DNA from 2 places in the Rhizobium sp. GCM10022189 genome. Region 1 is predicted to be linked to the other one. Evidence: predicted binding sites of a transcription regulator. Region 1 holds the regulator's gene; the other holds the start of a gene.
What was found. The regulator LexA, encoded in region 1, represses DNA repair genes until DNA is damaged. The targets are predictions, from matches to a motif close to TGTTCNNNNTGTGTTCNG.
Positions count from the first base shown of each region.

Region 2: a site for LexA is predicted at 1,982-1,999, ahead of ACFPWW_RS22640 (glycosyl transferase). Genes of this name have one in related genera too.

Region 1 is NZ_JBHSOR010000002.1:324,052-331,961, forward strand. It holds gene pdhA (pyruvate dehydrogenase (acetyl-transferring) E1 component subunit alpha) at 1-564, opposite strand, end outside; gene ACFPWW_RS01770 (FtsB family cell division protein) at 711-1,031, opposite strand; gene eno (phosphopyruvate hydratase) at 1,177-2,451, opposite strand; gene kdsA (3-deoxy-8-phosphooctulonate synthase) at 2,593-3,438, opposite strand; gene ACFPWW_RS01785 (VOC family protein) at 3,435-4,322, opposite strand; gene lexA (transcriptional repressor LexA) at 4,520-5,245, shown strand; gene ACFPWW_RS01795 (ComEC/Rec2 family competence protein) at 5,226-7,652, opposite strand.
Region 2 is NZ_JBHSOR010000049.1:309,166-317,075, reverse strand. It holds gene ACFPWW_RS22650 (ribonuclease HII) at 1-422, opposite strand, end outside; gene ACFPWW_RS22645 (PA0069 family radical SAM protein) at 756-1,913, opposite strand; gene ACFPWW_RS22640 (glycosyl transferase) at 2,053-2,571, shown strand; gene ACFPWW_RS22635 (hypothetical protein) at 2,858-3,172, shown strand; gene moaB (molybdenum cofactor biosynthesis protein B) at 3,193-3,750, opposite strand; gene ACFPWW_RS22625 (4-(cytidine 5'-diphospho)-2-C-methyl-D-erythritol kinase) at 3,750-4,643, opposite strand; gene ACFPWW_RS22620 (tetratricopeptide repeat protein) at 4,648-6,480, opposite strand; gene ACFPWW_RS22615 (polyprenyl synthetase family protein) at 6,679-7,695, opposite strand; gene ACFPWW_RS22610 (DUF2007 domain-containing protein) at 7,805-7,910, shown strand, end outside.

The DNA.
Region 1 (7,910 bases):
AGCCATGTTGAAGCTCTCGTAGACCTGGCCCTGGTTGGCAGCGCCATCGCCGAAATAGGCAACGGCAACCGAGTCATTGCCGCGATAGCGGTTGGCGAAGGCAAGACCGGTGCCGAGCGAAACCTGCGCACCGACGATGCCGTGACCGCCGTAGAAATGCTTCTCCTTGGAGAACATGTGCATGGAGCCGCCCTTGCCGCGCGAATAACCGCTGCGGCGGCCGGTCAGCTCGGCCATGACGCCGCGCGCTTCCATGCCCGTGGCCAGCATATGACCGTGGTCGCGATAGGCGGTGATGACCTGATCGCCTTCCTTTTGCGCCATCTGCATGCCGACGACGACAGCTTCCTGGCCGATGTAGAGGTGACAGAAACCACCGATGAAGCCCATGCCGTACAGCTGGCCCGCCTTCTCCTCGAAACGGCGGATGAGCAGCATTTCGCGATAGGCCTTCAGCTCCTCGTCGCGATCGAAATCGGCGATGGGGCCGCCGTTCGATGCCTTGGCTGTGGATTTCGCACTGGTTTTGCGGCTGGAAACGGTCGCGGTTTTGCGCAACGCCATTCAACCCTCCCTATGGGTTTATCGGTTCTCAGGTGGCGCGTACCATAGGGAAGAAAAATGACCACAGCAATGCCATAATTGCATGGCTCATATTCGCCAGTAAATTATTGATAAACAAGCGAAATTTTAGATTAACCTAAATTCAGTTAATTGCGGTAGTGGTTGAAAATCACAATCTCGTCCGCGCGCGACATGTTGAGCTGATACCGCGCTTTTTCGTCGAGCATGTCCTTGTCCAGCGAGCCGTCGCTGAGCAGCGCCACCTGCGCCTCCAGATGCTCGCGCTTGGCCTTCAGCACGGCCAGCTCCTTCTCGCGCGCGATCCGCTGGCGCTCGAACGCCTCCGTCGCACGCAGACCGTAATCACCATGGATACAATGATAGCCGAAATAGGAGAGGAAGGCGACCGTCATGGCCGGAATGACGAAGCGACCGGTCTTTCTCTTCTTATGATGCTTTGTCCACATACACGCATGCTCTGACGCATTACCAATCATTTCAATCTAGCGCGCAGAGATTAACCGTTCGTTGACTCTGCATGCCTCGCGAACGGAGCCAACAAAAAACCCGCGCCGGAGCGCGGGTTCCAAATGCCTGATTTATAAGATCGTATTAGCCGCGAATGATGGAGCGGCCGGCATACTGAGCCTGCGGGCCGAGGCCTTCTTCGATGCGGATCAGCTGGTTGTACTTGGCAAGGCGATCCGAGCGGGACAGCGAGCCGGTCTTGATCTGGCCGCAGTTGGTGGCAACCGCGAGATCGGCGATGGTGGAATCTTCGGTTTCGCCGGAGCGGTGCGACATGACGGCGGTGTAGGCAGCCTTGTGCGCGGTGTTGACGGCGTCGAGCGTTTCCGTCAGCGAGCCGATCTGGTTGACCTTGACGAGGATCGAGTTGGCAACACCCATGCGGATGCCGTCGCGCAGGCGGGCCGAGTTGGTGACGAACAGGTCGTCGCCGACGAGCTGGCACTTCTTGCCGGCGAGGTCCGTCAGCGTCTTCCAGCCTTCCCAATCGTCTTCAGCCATGCCGTCTTCGATGGAGATGATCGGATACTTGGCGACGAGTTCGGCAAGGTATTCGGCCATTGCGCCCGATTCCAGCGTGCGGCCTTCGCCTTCCAGCACATATTTGCCGTCCTTGAAGAATTCCGTCGAGGCGCAGTCGAGGCCGAGATAGATGTCCTCGCCCGGCTTGTAGCCGGCTTTCTCGACCGACTTCATGATGAAGTCGAGAGCTTCCGGAGCGCTTTTCAGGCCGGGTGCGAAACCGCCTTCGTCGCCGACATTGGTGTTGTGGCCCTGGGCAGCCAGTTCCTTCTTCAGCGTATGGAAGACTTCCGAACCCATGCGGACGGCTTCGCGGATCGAATCCGCGCCGACCGGCAGGATCATGAATTCCTGAAAATCGATCGGGTTGTCGGCATGGGCGCCGCCGTTGATGATGTTCATCATCGGAACCGGCAGCACGCTTGCGGAAGCGCCGCCGACGTAGCGATAGAGCGGCAGGCCGGCAGCCTGGGCGGCAGCCTTGGCAACGGCGAGCGAAACGCCGAGGATGGCATTGGCGCCGAGGCGCGACTTGTTCGGCGTGCCGTCGAGTTCGATCATGATCTGGTCGATCTGGATCTGGTTTTCGGCATCGATGCCGCCGATCGCGTCGAAGATTTCCGTATTGGCGGCTTCGACAGCCTTTTCGACACCCTTGCCGAGATAGCGCTTGCCGCCATCGCGCACTTCGACGGCTTCATGCGCGCCGGTCGAAGCACCCGAGGGAACAGCCGCGCGGCCCATGCTGCCGTCTTCGAGATAGACATCGACTTCGACGGTGGGATTGCCACGGCTATCGAGAATCTCGCGGGCGATGATATCGGTAATTGCAGTCATGGTTTTTTCCTGCTCGGTGGGTGGATAAATCGTTTGAAACCGTCTTAATCGAAGGTGCGCAAATTACAATGGCACTTTGCGACACCTTCGTCCTGCATGTCTGACCGTCGCTATAACACGATCATGTCAGGCTTTTGACTGTCAGCCCTTGGCGACCGCGTCCAAAGCGAGCAGCTTTTCCAGAAGCCGCGGCATATCCTTGAGATAGACCATGTTCGGGCCGTCGCAGGGCGCGTTGTCGGGATCCTGATGGGTCTCGATAAAGACGCCGGCAACGCCGACGGCAACGGCTGCGCGCGCCAGCGTCTCGACGAACTGCCGCTCGCCGCCCGAGGTTTCCCCCTGCCCGCCGGGCTGCTGGACCGAATGTGTGGCATCGAAGATGACAGGCGCGCCGGTTGCCGCCATGATCGGCAGCGAGCGCATGTCGGAAACCAGCGTGTTGTAGCCGAAGGAGGCGCCGCGCTCGCACAGAAGAACGTTCGGATTGCCGCTCTGGTTCAGCTTGCCGAGCACGTTCTTCATGTCCCAGGGGGCCAGGAACTGGCCTTTCTTGACGTTGATGACGCGGCCGGTCCTTGCCGCGGCCACCAGAAGATCCGTCTGGCGGGACAGGAAAGCCGGTATCTGAAGGACATCGACGACCTTGGCCACCTCGGCGCATTGTTCTTCCGTATGGATGTCCGTCAGAACCGGAATGCCGAGCTCTTTTTTCAGGTCGGCGAAGACCTCCAGCCCCTTCTCAAGGCCCACACCGCGCTTGCTCGACAGCGAGGAACGGTTCGCCTTGTCGAAGGACGTCTTGTAGACGAGCCCGATGCCGAGCTTGGCGCAGAGTTCCTTCAAGGTGCCGGCAACCATGAACGCGTGGTCGCGGCTTTCCAGTTCGCAAGCGCCGGCAATCAGCGACAGGCGTCCGGTATTGGAAAAAGTAACCTTGCCGGCGCCCTCGCCGACCGTCACCACGGAGTTCGTATTGGTGCTCATGATCTTTCCTCGAAGGCGAAGAGCGTGCCCTGCCCGGGCGCCGGCTTCACCAGAATTCGGTTGGCCTTGCGTGTGTATGTGACCCCGTTAGCAGCCAAATGCGCTTCTGTCACGGCCAGATCGCCGACGGCAAAGAGGATTGCCCGTCCACGCAGGCCGCGATCGGTATCGGGCGTCACCAGATCGTAATAGGCCTCCAGTCCTTCAGGTGTCATCAGGCTGATCTTCGCATTGGCGGTGGCAATCTGCAGCCCGAAGCCCGTGTCGTCAGCTGACACGACCCTTGCAACCGATCGGACGAAAACACCGAAGGCCTTCGGCTCCGGCGCAGCCAGGGCAATTTCGGCAATACCCGTGACACCATTGGCATGCGTCTCCAGTACGGCGCGATCGGCGGGCAACGGGTTCACGCGCTCGACGGCAAAGAGGAGGAAATCCGGCGCCCGGAGATCGGCGGCGAAGGCGAGCCGGAAGCCGGCAACACTTTCTGCGCCATCTGGCATTTTCACCGGACGCTCGAACTGCAGCAGGGAACCGGCGCTGATGCCGGCCTCGACGAATCGGGCATGTTCTCGCCTTGCATCGCCGGTGGCGAAGGCAATCGCGGAAAGGCCCTCGTCGCCGCAACGGAAGCGGAATGCCTGGTCACGGGCGGCAAAGACGTTGCCGCGACGCGCCGCCTGCTCGCTCTCTGCAACGCTCGCGACGCCCAAAGGCTCGAGATAGGTTTTGTCGGCAAAGAACACGCAGGCATTTTCCGTGCCGAAGGGATGGCGGGCATCGGGCGCGACCGTGAAACCCAGCTTGTCCAGCCTTTCGCGGGCAAGGTCGATATCCGTCACCGGCAAGACGAGATGATCGATCGGAAGCCTGTCTTTGCGCATCGGGTTCCCTCCAGCAATGACAAGGAGATGTGCTTCAGCAGGCCTTGCGAGGCAAGGGTGCGAAGGCGCAAGGGCCGCGAAAAATAAAATTCTCGACAGAATGAACAGAAGTTTTACGAAAATTTAGCCACTTGCGGAACACATATGGAACATATAGTGTCCGTTCTGGATTTGTTTCAAGACTGGGGTTACACGCCATGCTCACGCGCAAACAACAGGAACTCCTTCTTTTCATTCACGAAAGGATGAAGGAGTCAGGCGTTCCGCCGTCTTTCGACGAGATGAAGGACGCCCTGGATCTGGCCTCGAAATCCGGTATTCACCGGCTGATCACGGCACTCGAGGAACGCGGCTTCATTCGCCGGCTTCCGAACCGGGCGCGGGCGCTCGAAGTCATCAAACTGCCGGAAGCCTACAGCCCGAGCCTGCAACCCCGGCGCGGCTTTTCGCCGAGCGTCATCGAGGGCAGTCTCGGCAAGCCGCAGCCTGTGGCGCCTCCCGCCTCGGCCAAGCCGGCACCTGCCGCCGATAACGGCAATTCGGTCTCCGTTCCCGTCATGGGGCGCATCGCCGCCGGCGTGCCGATCTCGGCGATCCAGAACAATACGCATGACATCACGGTTCCGACCGATATGCTTGGCTCCGGCGAACATTATGCGCTGGAAGTTCGCGGCGATTCGATGATCGAAGCCGGCATTTTCGATGGCGACACGGTCATCATCCGCAATGGCAGCACGGCCAATCCCGGCGATATCGTCGTTGCACTCGTCGACGACGAGGAAGCGACGCTCAAGCGCTTCCGCCGCAAGGGCGCATCGATTGCGCTCGAGGCTGCAAACCCCGCCTACGAGACCCGCATTTTCCCGCCGGATCGCGTCAAGGTTCAGGGCAAGCTCGTCGGCCTCATTCGCCGCTATCACTGACCGGTGACAGGCCGGCGTCCGCGAATGCATTGCTTCGCCAGTCATAGGCGCGGTGACGCATCCAGGGGCGCTGCAACGTGTCGAATGTGGTGGTGGCCTCAACTCCGTTGGCAGTGAACCGAAGTTCGACGGAACCTGTCCTGCGCAACGTTTCGCCGGTCAAGAGCAGCGCGCCGGAGCGGCAGCGGTCGACGCGCAGCCGGACGGGGGTCACGACAATATCGGCCGTATCGCAGGCCGGCCCGAGATAGGCGGCATTGTCGATGACGGTCAGCCTCTTTCCGTTGGCGAGCGCGACGCTGCACCAGGCGCCCTTCAGGCAGGAGAAACGCGAGGGAGGGCCGGTGTCGGCCGCCTGTCTCATCGCCTCTCTGGCTTCATCCTGCTGATCCGGCGAAAGCTGCAACCGTTTGCCGTCAGGCGCGGCGGGCGCCTTGGCGGCTTGGAGCATTACCGGCTTGCGGTGCTCTTCGAGGGCAAGCGCCCGCTGCCATTGTTCGAAGATGAAGGCGGGCGGCTTCTCACGGTTTGAAGCCATCGCCTCTCCATCGACTATGGCAACAAGCCCGCCATCCTCTGAGATGGCGATATCGGGCGCCGCACCGGACGGGAGAACGGCCACAGCAAGCGTGGAGACCGCGACAATTGCCGTTCCCATGTGCCGCAGCCCCGTTCTGAGCAGCGTCAGCAGCAGAAAGCCGGAGACGGCTGTCGGGAAATACCAGCCGGGCAAGCGGCCGATATCTATATTGCCGCCCCACCCCGCGATCGCCTTGGCGATCGTGATCACCAGATCGAGCCCGAAGCCTGCCACCTGCCACAGCCAGCCGTCCAGGCCGAAGGGCATCAGCAGCATTGCCAGCATGCCCGCCGGCATGACGATGAAGGAAATGACCGGCATGGCCGCAAGATTTGCCGGCAGGCCATAGGCCGTCAGGCGGTGGAAATGCTCGATCGAAAACAGTGCCGTCGAGAAGCCGCCGATCAGCGACGTCAGGAAAACGCCGCCGAAGAAACTGCCAACCATGGAGATCGGCTTCATGATCGGCAGCCTGGCAAGAGCGTTCTCACGCATCGGCCGCCGCTTCCAGAGATCGTAGCCGGCGACAAGTGCGAGCGTGGCGGCAAAGGACATCTGGAAGCTTGGCCCCAGCACTTCCGATGGCGAGACAGCGAGGATCACGAGAGCGGACAGCGCCACGTTTCTAAGGCTGATCGATGGCCGGTCGAAGAAGACGGCGACCAGCATGATCGCCATCATGATGAAGGCGCGTTCGGCGGAGACGGCAAAACCCGAGATCAGATAGTAGGCGGTTACCGCAGCGAGCGCGCCGGCGGCCGCGATCTTCTTGGTCGGCCACGCCTGGGCAATACCGGGAAACAGGCTGAGGACGACACGCAGGCCGACGAAGAAGATGCCGGCGGAGAGCGCCATATTGAGGCCGGAGATTGCGATAATGTGGGCAAGGCCGGATTGCCGCAAGGCTTCCGTCGTTTCATCCGAGATCGCGCGTCTCTCGTCGGTGACAAGGGAGGCGGCAAAGGCCCCGGTGTCGCCGGGCAGGGCGGAGCGGATCCGATCGCCGATGCCGCTTCTCAGGCGATAGAGCCACTCCAGGACGGCCTCATCGAGCGAGCCTGCCTGCTCCGACTGTTCCGCCACCTTTTTCGGCGCCCCATAGAAGAAGCCGTTGGCGCCGATGCGGTCGAAATAGGCGCTGAAGGCGAAATCGTTGAGATGGGGGAGCGCCGGCCCCGCCGGAGGCGTCAGCCGCGCCCTGCCCTCGATGATGTCGCCGAGTTCGAAGGGGCGGGCCGCGCCACGCGCCAGCACGGAGACGCGTTCGGGCGGACGCCTGATCTCGGGTGCGCTTGTGCCGTTGACCTTGAGAATATAACGCCAGCGTCCCTCGCCATCGCCTTCCCGGCGCTCGATGCGGCCGGTCACGGTCGTCGTGACGGCTGAATCGAGGATCAGGGTCCTTGCCCGCCAGGTTTCGACCTGTGCCGAAAGCATGCCGCCGGCAAAGAGAAGCAGGCCAAGCAGTGTCGCCCGCAATTTCGGCCGGCCATGGCCGCAGACCGTGACGGCGACAAGGAGGACAAGCAGGCAGAGACCGAGCGAGACGGCCGGAAAGTCCGAGCCTGTCAGAAACCAGGTGGCGGCACCCGCCCCCAGGAAGACCGGCGAGAAGAGGATGAGGCGGCCGTGACCGGCCTCCTCGGCCGCCATATGCACGGACAAGGAGACGTACCGTTTCCCAACGGCCGCCAGTCGCCATGGAAAGGGTGTCGCGGCTTGCGTGCGGACCGGTTGCGTCACAATGGCGCGCGGGGCAACGCCAATAAAATCCATCTTTTCATCGATGGATTTCGCCTGCCGCTGTCTTGTCTCCAACCCCGTCATAATCGCCTGGACCCGCCCCCGCAGACCGGCAGAATGCAACCTGAGATCAAAAGGAGCAAACAATAATCGATTGAAATACGAGGAAAAATCAGGGAAGCGAAAAATCCAGTCAAATCATGGTGTTCTGATATGCATCCAGCTCATCGCTGCAGTGCCTAAAAGATGATGCCGCGATGCACAAAATGGCATCACGGTAACTTGGCATTAGCTTCCCGATCATATAGCTATCGCTGAGGACGCTTAACTCTTATGGCGCTT
Region 2 (7,910 bases), on a different contig from region 1:
CATGCAAGCCCGGTGGGCACGTCCAGCCCGTCCGTCAGCACATATTGCGCCGACACGGAGAGGCCGCAGATCGCGCGGCGCATGGCGTCGAGGCTCGCCTTGCGGATATCGGTCTCGTCGATGCGTGTGGAGCTGGAGGAGGCGATGGAAACCGTGGCCGTCGCAAGAATCTGCACGAACAGCTCTTCGCGCTTCTGCGCCGAAAGCTGCTTGGAATCGTTCAGGCCCTCGGGAATGCGTTTGGGATCAAGGATCACCGCGGCGGCAACGACAGGGCCGGCAAGCGGCCCGCGCCCGGCCTCATCGGCGCCGGCGACAGGCCAGTGGCCGGCTTTGCGGGCCTTCAGCTCCAGCCGGAAATCCGGCACGAGCGGAACCTCTTCGAAAAGCAGAGGAGAATCGGGTGACGTGCGACGTTTCATGCGGTTGAACCTCGCACGCCAACCCGATTTCCTGCAAGCCCCCGGATCAGGGCGGCGACGGCCGGGGGCGGTCCGGCGGATGGTGCGGTCAGGGCCATCCGCGGGAATTGCGCAAGGCAGAAGACGCAGGGCAGGTCTTCTTCACGCCTTACGCAAGCTCACAAGCAATTCCAGCAAAAGTGCGCAGCGGTTTTGCGCCCGGAATTGCGTACTCAAACAAGCAATTCCAGCAAAAGTGCGCAGCGGTTTTGCGTCCGGAATTGCGTAAACAGACAAGCAATTCCAGCAAAAGTGCGTAACCGCCTTTGTCCGGAACGACCTGAAAACAATCAGTCAAAGCAGCGACAACTGCACGCCGCTGCCGCCGGGCGGCACGAAGAGGTCGTCGCGCAGGGCAAGGCCCCGGCGCGTCAGCCCCAGCCGCTTTGCCGCCATCTCGAAGCGGCGGGCGATCTGCCAGGCATAAGGCCCCGCACCCTTCATGCGCTTGCCGAATTCGGCATCGTAATCCTTGCCGCCGCGCATCGAGCGCACCAGCGACATGACATGGCGATAACGATCGGGATAGTTCTGCAGCAGCCAGTCGCGAAAGAGCGGGCTGACCTCCAGCGGCAGCCGCAGCAGCACATAGCTTGCCTCTTCGGCACCCGCAGCCTTGGCGGCCTCGAGGATGCGCTCCAGCTCGTGATCGTTGAGCGCAGGAATAATCGGCGCCGCCATGACCGTTGTGCGAATGCCGGCCTCGGAAAGCCCGCGGATCGCCTCCAGCCTGCGCGTCGGGGTCGAGGCCCGCGGCTCCATGAGGCGCGCGAGTTTCCGGTCGAGCGTCGTCACCGAAATGCCGACACGAACGAGGTTCCTCGCCGCCATCTCCGTGAGGATATCGAGATCGCGCAGGATCATTGCCGATTTGGTGACGATCGCAACCGGGTGGTTGGCCTTGTTCAGCACCTCAAGCAGTTGCCGCATGACGCGCCACTCCTTCTCGATCGGCTGGTAGGGGTCGGTATTGGTGCCGATCGCGATGACGCGCACCTTGTAGCCGGGCTTGGCAAGCTCGCGCTCCAGAAGCTTCGGCGCATCCGGCTTGGCAAAAAGCTTGCTTTCGAAATCGAGCCCCGCCGACAGCCCCATATAGGCATGGGTCGGCCGGGCAAAACAGTAGATGCAGCCATGCTCGCAGCCGCGATAGGGATTGATCGAGCGGTCGAAGGAGAGATCGGGAGACTCGTTGCGGGTAATGGCCGTGCGCGGCTTCTCGATCTGCACGTCCGTCTTGAAAGGCGGCAGTTCCTCGAGCGTCTGCCAGCCGTCGTCGAAGGTCTCACGCTGCGTCGGCTCGAAGCGGCCGCTCGGGTTCAGTCCCGCGCCGCGGCCGCGCCGCCGGTCGACTTCTATGCGCAGCCCCGAGGCCGCGATCATCGCGTCGGCAATATCTGCCGTATTGGCAGGCGCAAATGCGGCCTGCCCTGCAAGGGACTGTGGTCTCATCGGATTCTCCAGCGGCGGAAGAGGCTCGATCCCGCTCGGTTCGATGATTAAATTCCTATCCGCAAAACCAGAACATTGCAAGAACAAAATAAGGAAAGTGGCGCTGGCAAAATTTTGAGCGACGCTCTATAAACAGGCAATGTTGACCGTTGTTCTCGAATGCCAGGATCAGGAACCTGAACTGGCCCAGACTTTATCCGCACTGGTGGCAGGCGCCGTGGAAGGTCTCGTCAGCGATGTGGTCGTGCTCGATCACGGCTCGCGCGACGGCACCGCGCGGGTGGCGGATGCTGCCGGCTGCCGGTTCCATTCGCAATGGGATATCAAGGACATCATCCGGTCCGCCCGCGGCGAATGGCTGCTTTTCGTCGAGCCGGGGGCAAGGCCGCAGGCGGGCTGGATCGACGAGGTCTCGGAATATGTGGCCTTGAACAAGGTCCCCGCGCGCTTTACCGCCTCGCGCGGCTATCGGCGCCCCTTTCTCCAGCGCGTCGGCCGCACAAGGCCGCCCCTGGAACTCGGCCTGCTCATGCCGAAGAAACTCGCCATTTCGGCGGCCAAGAGCGGCATGCGCCTTGCCGAATTCGTCAAGGCACAGAAGCCGCGCCAGCTCTCCAGCGAATTGATTCCCTCCTGGGTCGCCCGCGCCGCGCGCTAAGGCATTTCCGGCGAAAACGGAGTGGCCTTCAATGCTTGGCTCATTGTTTTCTCTGCAATTCCGAACGCAAAACCGGTTCCCGCTTTTGCTGGAATTGATCTAGCGGCCGCATCGTTCGGCGACACTGCGCAAAGATGGCGCCCAATCAAATTTCGCGCTATAATTGGCCATGGCGCCGTCGAAGCGCCGTGCTTCGCAGCGGATCGCCATGGAATGCCGGTGAACGGCAGAACAGGTCGGCGAAAATCTCCTCTTCTGCCGGGTTTCCGGCGAAAGGAGGTGCGTCATGCTACGCAATATGGTTCACGGTCTGCTGGCCGTCCTGTTGTCGACATTGGTGATCGCGCATCCGCATCCGGCAGCATCGCAGATGTTGCGCAGTTGCGCAGGCCGATCCGAGATCGTCAAATTCCTGGACAGCAACTTTGCTGAAAAGCTCACGGCAGTCGGACTGATCAACCAGAACGCCATTCTTGAGGTTTATGCCGCCAAGAGTGGCACCTGGACGCTCATCGTCACCAATGTCAACGGCGTAAGCTGCGTGCTGTTGTCCGGTGAGAGCTGGGAAACGATGCCCACCCTGCCGGGCCTTGCGACATAGGCAATGCCGCTGACGCGGTTTCACATCTGTTTCGTCGCGCCGCGTTTGAGGTGCTCGTCCAGCCGCGGCATGATCTCCACGAAATTGCAGGGCATGTGACGATAGTCGAGCTGCGCCTTTAAAATGCCGTCCCATGCATCCTTGCAGGCACCGGGCGAGCCCGGCAGCACGAAGACGAAGGTAGCGTTGACGATGCCTGCCGTCGCGCGCGACTGGATCGTCGAGGTGCCGATCTTGTCGTAGGAAATGCGGTGGAACACGGCCGAAAACCCGTCCATCCGCTTTTCGAAGAGCGGCTCCAGTGCGTCAGGCGTCACGTCGCGGCCGGTAAAGCCGGTCCCGCCGGTGGTGATGACGACGTCGATCTCCTTGGCTTCCGTCCAGGCGCGCACGCGTGCGGCGATCCTCTCGCGGTCGTCGGGCACGATGTCGCGGTCGATCAGCTGATGTCCCGCCTCGGCAATCCGGGCTGCCAGCGTATCGCCGGATTTGTCGTCTTCCCGCGTGCGTGTGTCCGAAACGGTCAGAACCGCGATGCCGAGCGGTATAAACGCTCGTTTTTCGTCCAGGCCTGCCATCATGCACCTCCAGCAAACGTCTCCGTCGCCTGGAAATACCAGTCCGGGCGGGCGGCGTGAAGACGCTCGGCGGCACGCAGCGCAGCAACGGGCGTCTCGAAAATGCCGAAGCACGTCGCGCCGGAGCCGGACATGCGGGTGAATTGCGCGCCTTCCGCCGCGAGCATGTTGGAAATCTCGCCGATTTCCGGCACCAGCTCGCGCGCCGGTGGTTCGAGATCGTTACGTGTCGCCCGGATGACTTCCATCCAGTGCGGCGTCTTCATCAGGACCAGCGGAGGATTGTTCTTGGTGGCGAGCCGCCGGAAAATCTCGGGCGTCGAAACGCCCTTCAGCGGATTGGCGAGCACCATGGCGAAGGAGGGCAGGGCATCGGCCGCCTCTATCTCCTCGCCGATACCGCGGGCGATCAGCGGCGTGCTTTTCAGGCACATCGGCACGTCCGCCCCAAGCTTCAGCGCAAGCGCGGCAAGGGTCTCGGCGGCAAGTGTTACGCCCCACAGGCGCATCAGTCCGCGCAGCGTCGCTGCCGCATCGGCAGAGCCGCCCCCGATGCCTGAAGCAACCGGCAAATTCTTTTCCAGATGGATGCGTACGGCTGGCGCTCCGCCTGCCGCCTCGCGCAGCAGGTCGCGCGCCTTCAGCACCAGATTGGTGCCGGGATCGTCGGCCAGCACATCGGCGAACTGGCCGGAAATCGTGAAATCGTCGGCATCGGCAGGTGCAAAGCCCAGCCGGTCGCCGTGGCGGGCAAAAGTCACCAGCATTTCGAGAAGGTGATAGCCGTCCGGCCTCTGGCCCGTCACATGCAGGGCCAGATTGATTTTTGCGCAGGCGTCCTCGGTAACGGCGAAGTCGCCGGCCCCGAAAAGGGAAATGCCCGTTTCAGGCATAGAATCAGGATTTCTTGTCGACCGGCGGCGGCGTCACCGGCTGCGGGTCCGGCTGCTTCTTGTCGACGGTCTTGGCATCATCGTCCTGCGCCGGCAGGCCGTTGGCGACCTTTTCCTTGATCTTCGGGATCTCGGATGCCTCGGGCTCGGAGGCGAGCGCCCGGTTCCACTGATAGACGGCTTCCAGCTTGCGGCCGACACGCCAGTAGGCGTCGCCGAGATGGTCGTTGATCGTCGCATCGCCGGCCTTGATCTGGGCCGCGCGCTCCAGCTCGTCGACGGCATCGTCGTAGCGGTTGAGGCGGAAATAGGCCCAGCCGAGCGAGTCGATGATGTAGCCGTCGTCGGGACGCAGCTCGACGGCCTTCTTGATCATCTCAAGGCCTTCGTCGAGATTGCGGTTCATGTCGATCCAGGAATAGCCGAGATAGTTCAGAACCTGCGGCTGGTCGGGATTGAGGTCGAGCGCCTTGCGGAAATTCGGCTCCGCCTGGTCCCACTTCTTCAGCCGCTCATAGGCGATGCCGCGCTGGAAGAAGACGCTCCAGTCGGCACGGCCGGGGAACGGGCCGATGATCTCGACGGCCTTGTCGTAATTGTCGGCCATCGCCTGATAGTCCTTGGCGTCGGACAGAACGCTGCCATAGGCGAGGTAACTTCTGATGTCCTTCGGGTCGGAGGCGATCAGCGCCTGCAGATGCTTGCGGGCCTCCTCCACCTTGCCGCCCTGCGCAAGCGCAAGACCCAGCTGCAGTTCGGAAATGCGGCGCATCGGCGAATTGGCCGGCACCTTCTGGTAAAGCGCAATCGCCCGGTCCATCTGGTTCTGCTTTTCGGCAATACCGCCGAGCAGCACCAGCGTATCGGCGCTGTTCGGATCGAGCGCATTGGCCGTCTGCAGATAGAGCGAGACGATATCTTCCGCGCCGTCGCGGTTCAGCGCGCCGCCGACCGAAAACAGCACCCCGGCCGCACCCTCTTCGGCGCTCTTGACCTGCTGTTCCTGCTTCTCGCCCTTTTCGATACTGTCGCGCAGCGCGTTCAGCGGCGCATAGTTCGGCAGCAGGTTGTCGCCGACCGAGACGGCGTCGAGCGCCTTCTGCTTGTTGCCCTGCGAGGCTTCGAGACGGGCGAGCGCCATGATGGCGCGCATGAACGTATCGGGAGCGGTGGCGCCGCCTTCCTTGTCCAGCACGGCATCGTTCAGGTGCTGGCGGGCGGATTTGATGTCGCCGTTGACGATGGCGATCGCACCGGCATTGTAGTTCCGGAAGATGCGGACCCAATCCGGTCCCTTCATCTTCTCGACCATGGCAAGCCCTTCCTTGCCGCGGCCGGCGCCGACGCGCGCCCAGGCGAGCAGGAGGTCGTTCATCATGCGGTCGAGATCGTTCGGCCCGTCATATTTCAGGATCGATTCCGCCGTCTTGAAGTCGCCGCGGCGCATCGCGTCCATGCCGCGCACGATCGTGGTGATACGCTCGACGGTCGGGTCGCCCTTCAGGTCGTTGGCATATTTCACGCCGTCCTTGATATCGCCGTTGAGCAGCAGCGAGATCATCAGGCGCTGGCGGATTTCCGGATTGCCCGGCTCGATCTGCAGGGCCTTCTTGTAGAGCTCGATCGCCGTCGGGTAGTCGTGGTCCACATCGGCCGTGCGGGCAGCGAGGAAAGCGCCGGAGAAGGTGGAAACGCTGTCCGGATCGAAAGTCACGGCCGGGGCGGCATCGTCTGCCTTGACCGCGTCTTCGGCATTCACGCCGCCAATACCGCCGAGCGAAAGGACCGCCGCCAGGGCTGCGCTCGAAAGGAGACGGGTGACAAATCTCTGCCGCATTAGAAAACCTTTCTTCAGGGACGACCGACTCGATGGGCCGACCGCAAAATCAGTTGAAAACACTGATTCACAACAGGATGGCTTTTTTGAAGCGCCCCTGCAAGAAATTCAGCCCTCGTTCAAGGACGTTTGATTGTGCCGCCGCACGAAACGTGCAGCTGCATTGCGGCGGCGCGACAGGTCATGCGCAGGCACGCCTCAGTTCACACGCTCGATGCAGAAGTCGATGACTTCCATCAGCGCCGATTTCCAGGCGCTGTCCGGCAGCGGCGCAAGCGCATCGCGGGCAATCGTGCCGTAATGGACCGCCCGCTGGATCGTGTCGTTCAGCGTGCCGTATTTGGTGATGAGGCCGAGCGCCTTTTCCAGATTGGCGTCGCTGCTGTTGCCGCCCTCGATCGCATCGCGCCAGAAGGCGCGCTCTTCCTGCGTACCGCGGCGATAGGCGAGGATGATCGGCAGCGTGATCTTGCCCTCACGGAAATCGTCGCCGACATTCTTGCCGAGATCGGCAGCCTTGCCGCCGTAATCGAGCGCGTCGTCGACGAGCTGGAAGGCGAGGCCGAGATTCATGCCGTAGGACTTCAGCGCGTTGCGGCCGGATTTGCCGGTTTCCGCGACGATCGGGCCGACTTCGGCGGCGGCGGCAAAGAGGGCCGCCGTCTTGGCGCGGATGACCGAGAGGTAGTCGTCCTCGGTCGTTTCCATGTTCTTGGCGACCGACAGCTGCAGGACCTCGCCCTCGGCGATGACGCAGGCCGCGGAGGAAAGCACGTCGAGCGCTTCCAGCGAGCCGACTTCGACCATCATGCGGAAGGCCTGGCCGAGCAGGAAGTCGCCGACGAGAACGCTTGCCTGGTTGCCCCAGATCGTGCGTGCCGTCGACTTGCCGCGGCGCAGGTCGCTTTCGTCCACCACGTCGTCATGCAGAAGCGTTGCCGTGTGCATGAACTCGACCGACGTGGCGAGCTTGATATGGTTTTCGCCCCTGTAGCCGAACAACGAGGCCGCCGCGAGCGTCAGCATCGGCCGCAGGCGCTTGCCGCCGGAGGAGATGAGATGGTTCGCCACCTCCGGGATCATCTGCACGTCCGAGCCGGCCTTGGAAAGGATAAGCTGGTTCACCCGCTCCATGTCGGCCCTGGTGAGGTCCACCAGCGGCTTGATGGAAGCCAGTTTGTTTTTGTTTTCTTCTAGCGGTATGACCACGCCCAACGACCCGGACTCCTGTTCATTCGTTGTCTTTGACAATAGAAAGGGGCGATGGAGGCGGCAAGGGGTGAATTGTCGCTGCCAGCAGATTCGGAAGGGAAAACGACGGCAAATGCATGAGCTTATCCGCGCAAACGATCCCGTTCTGCTCTCCTTTGCCGAGAGCCTCATGAAGGATGCGGGAATTGCCTGCTTCATCGCCGATCAGGGCATGAGCG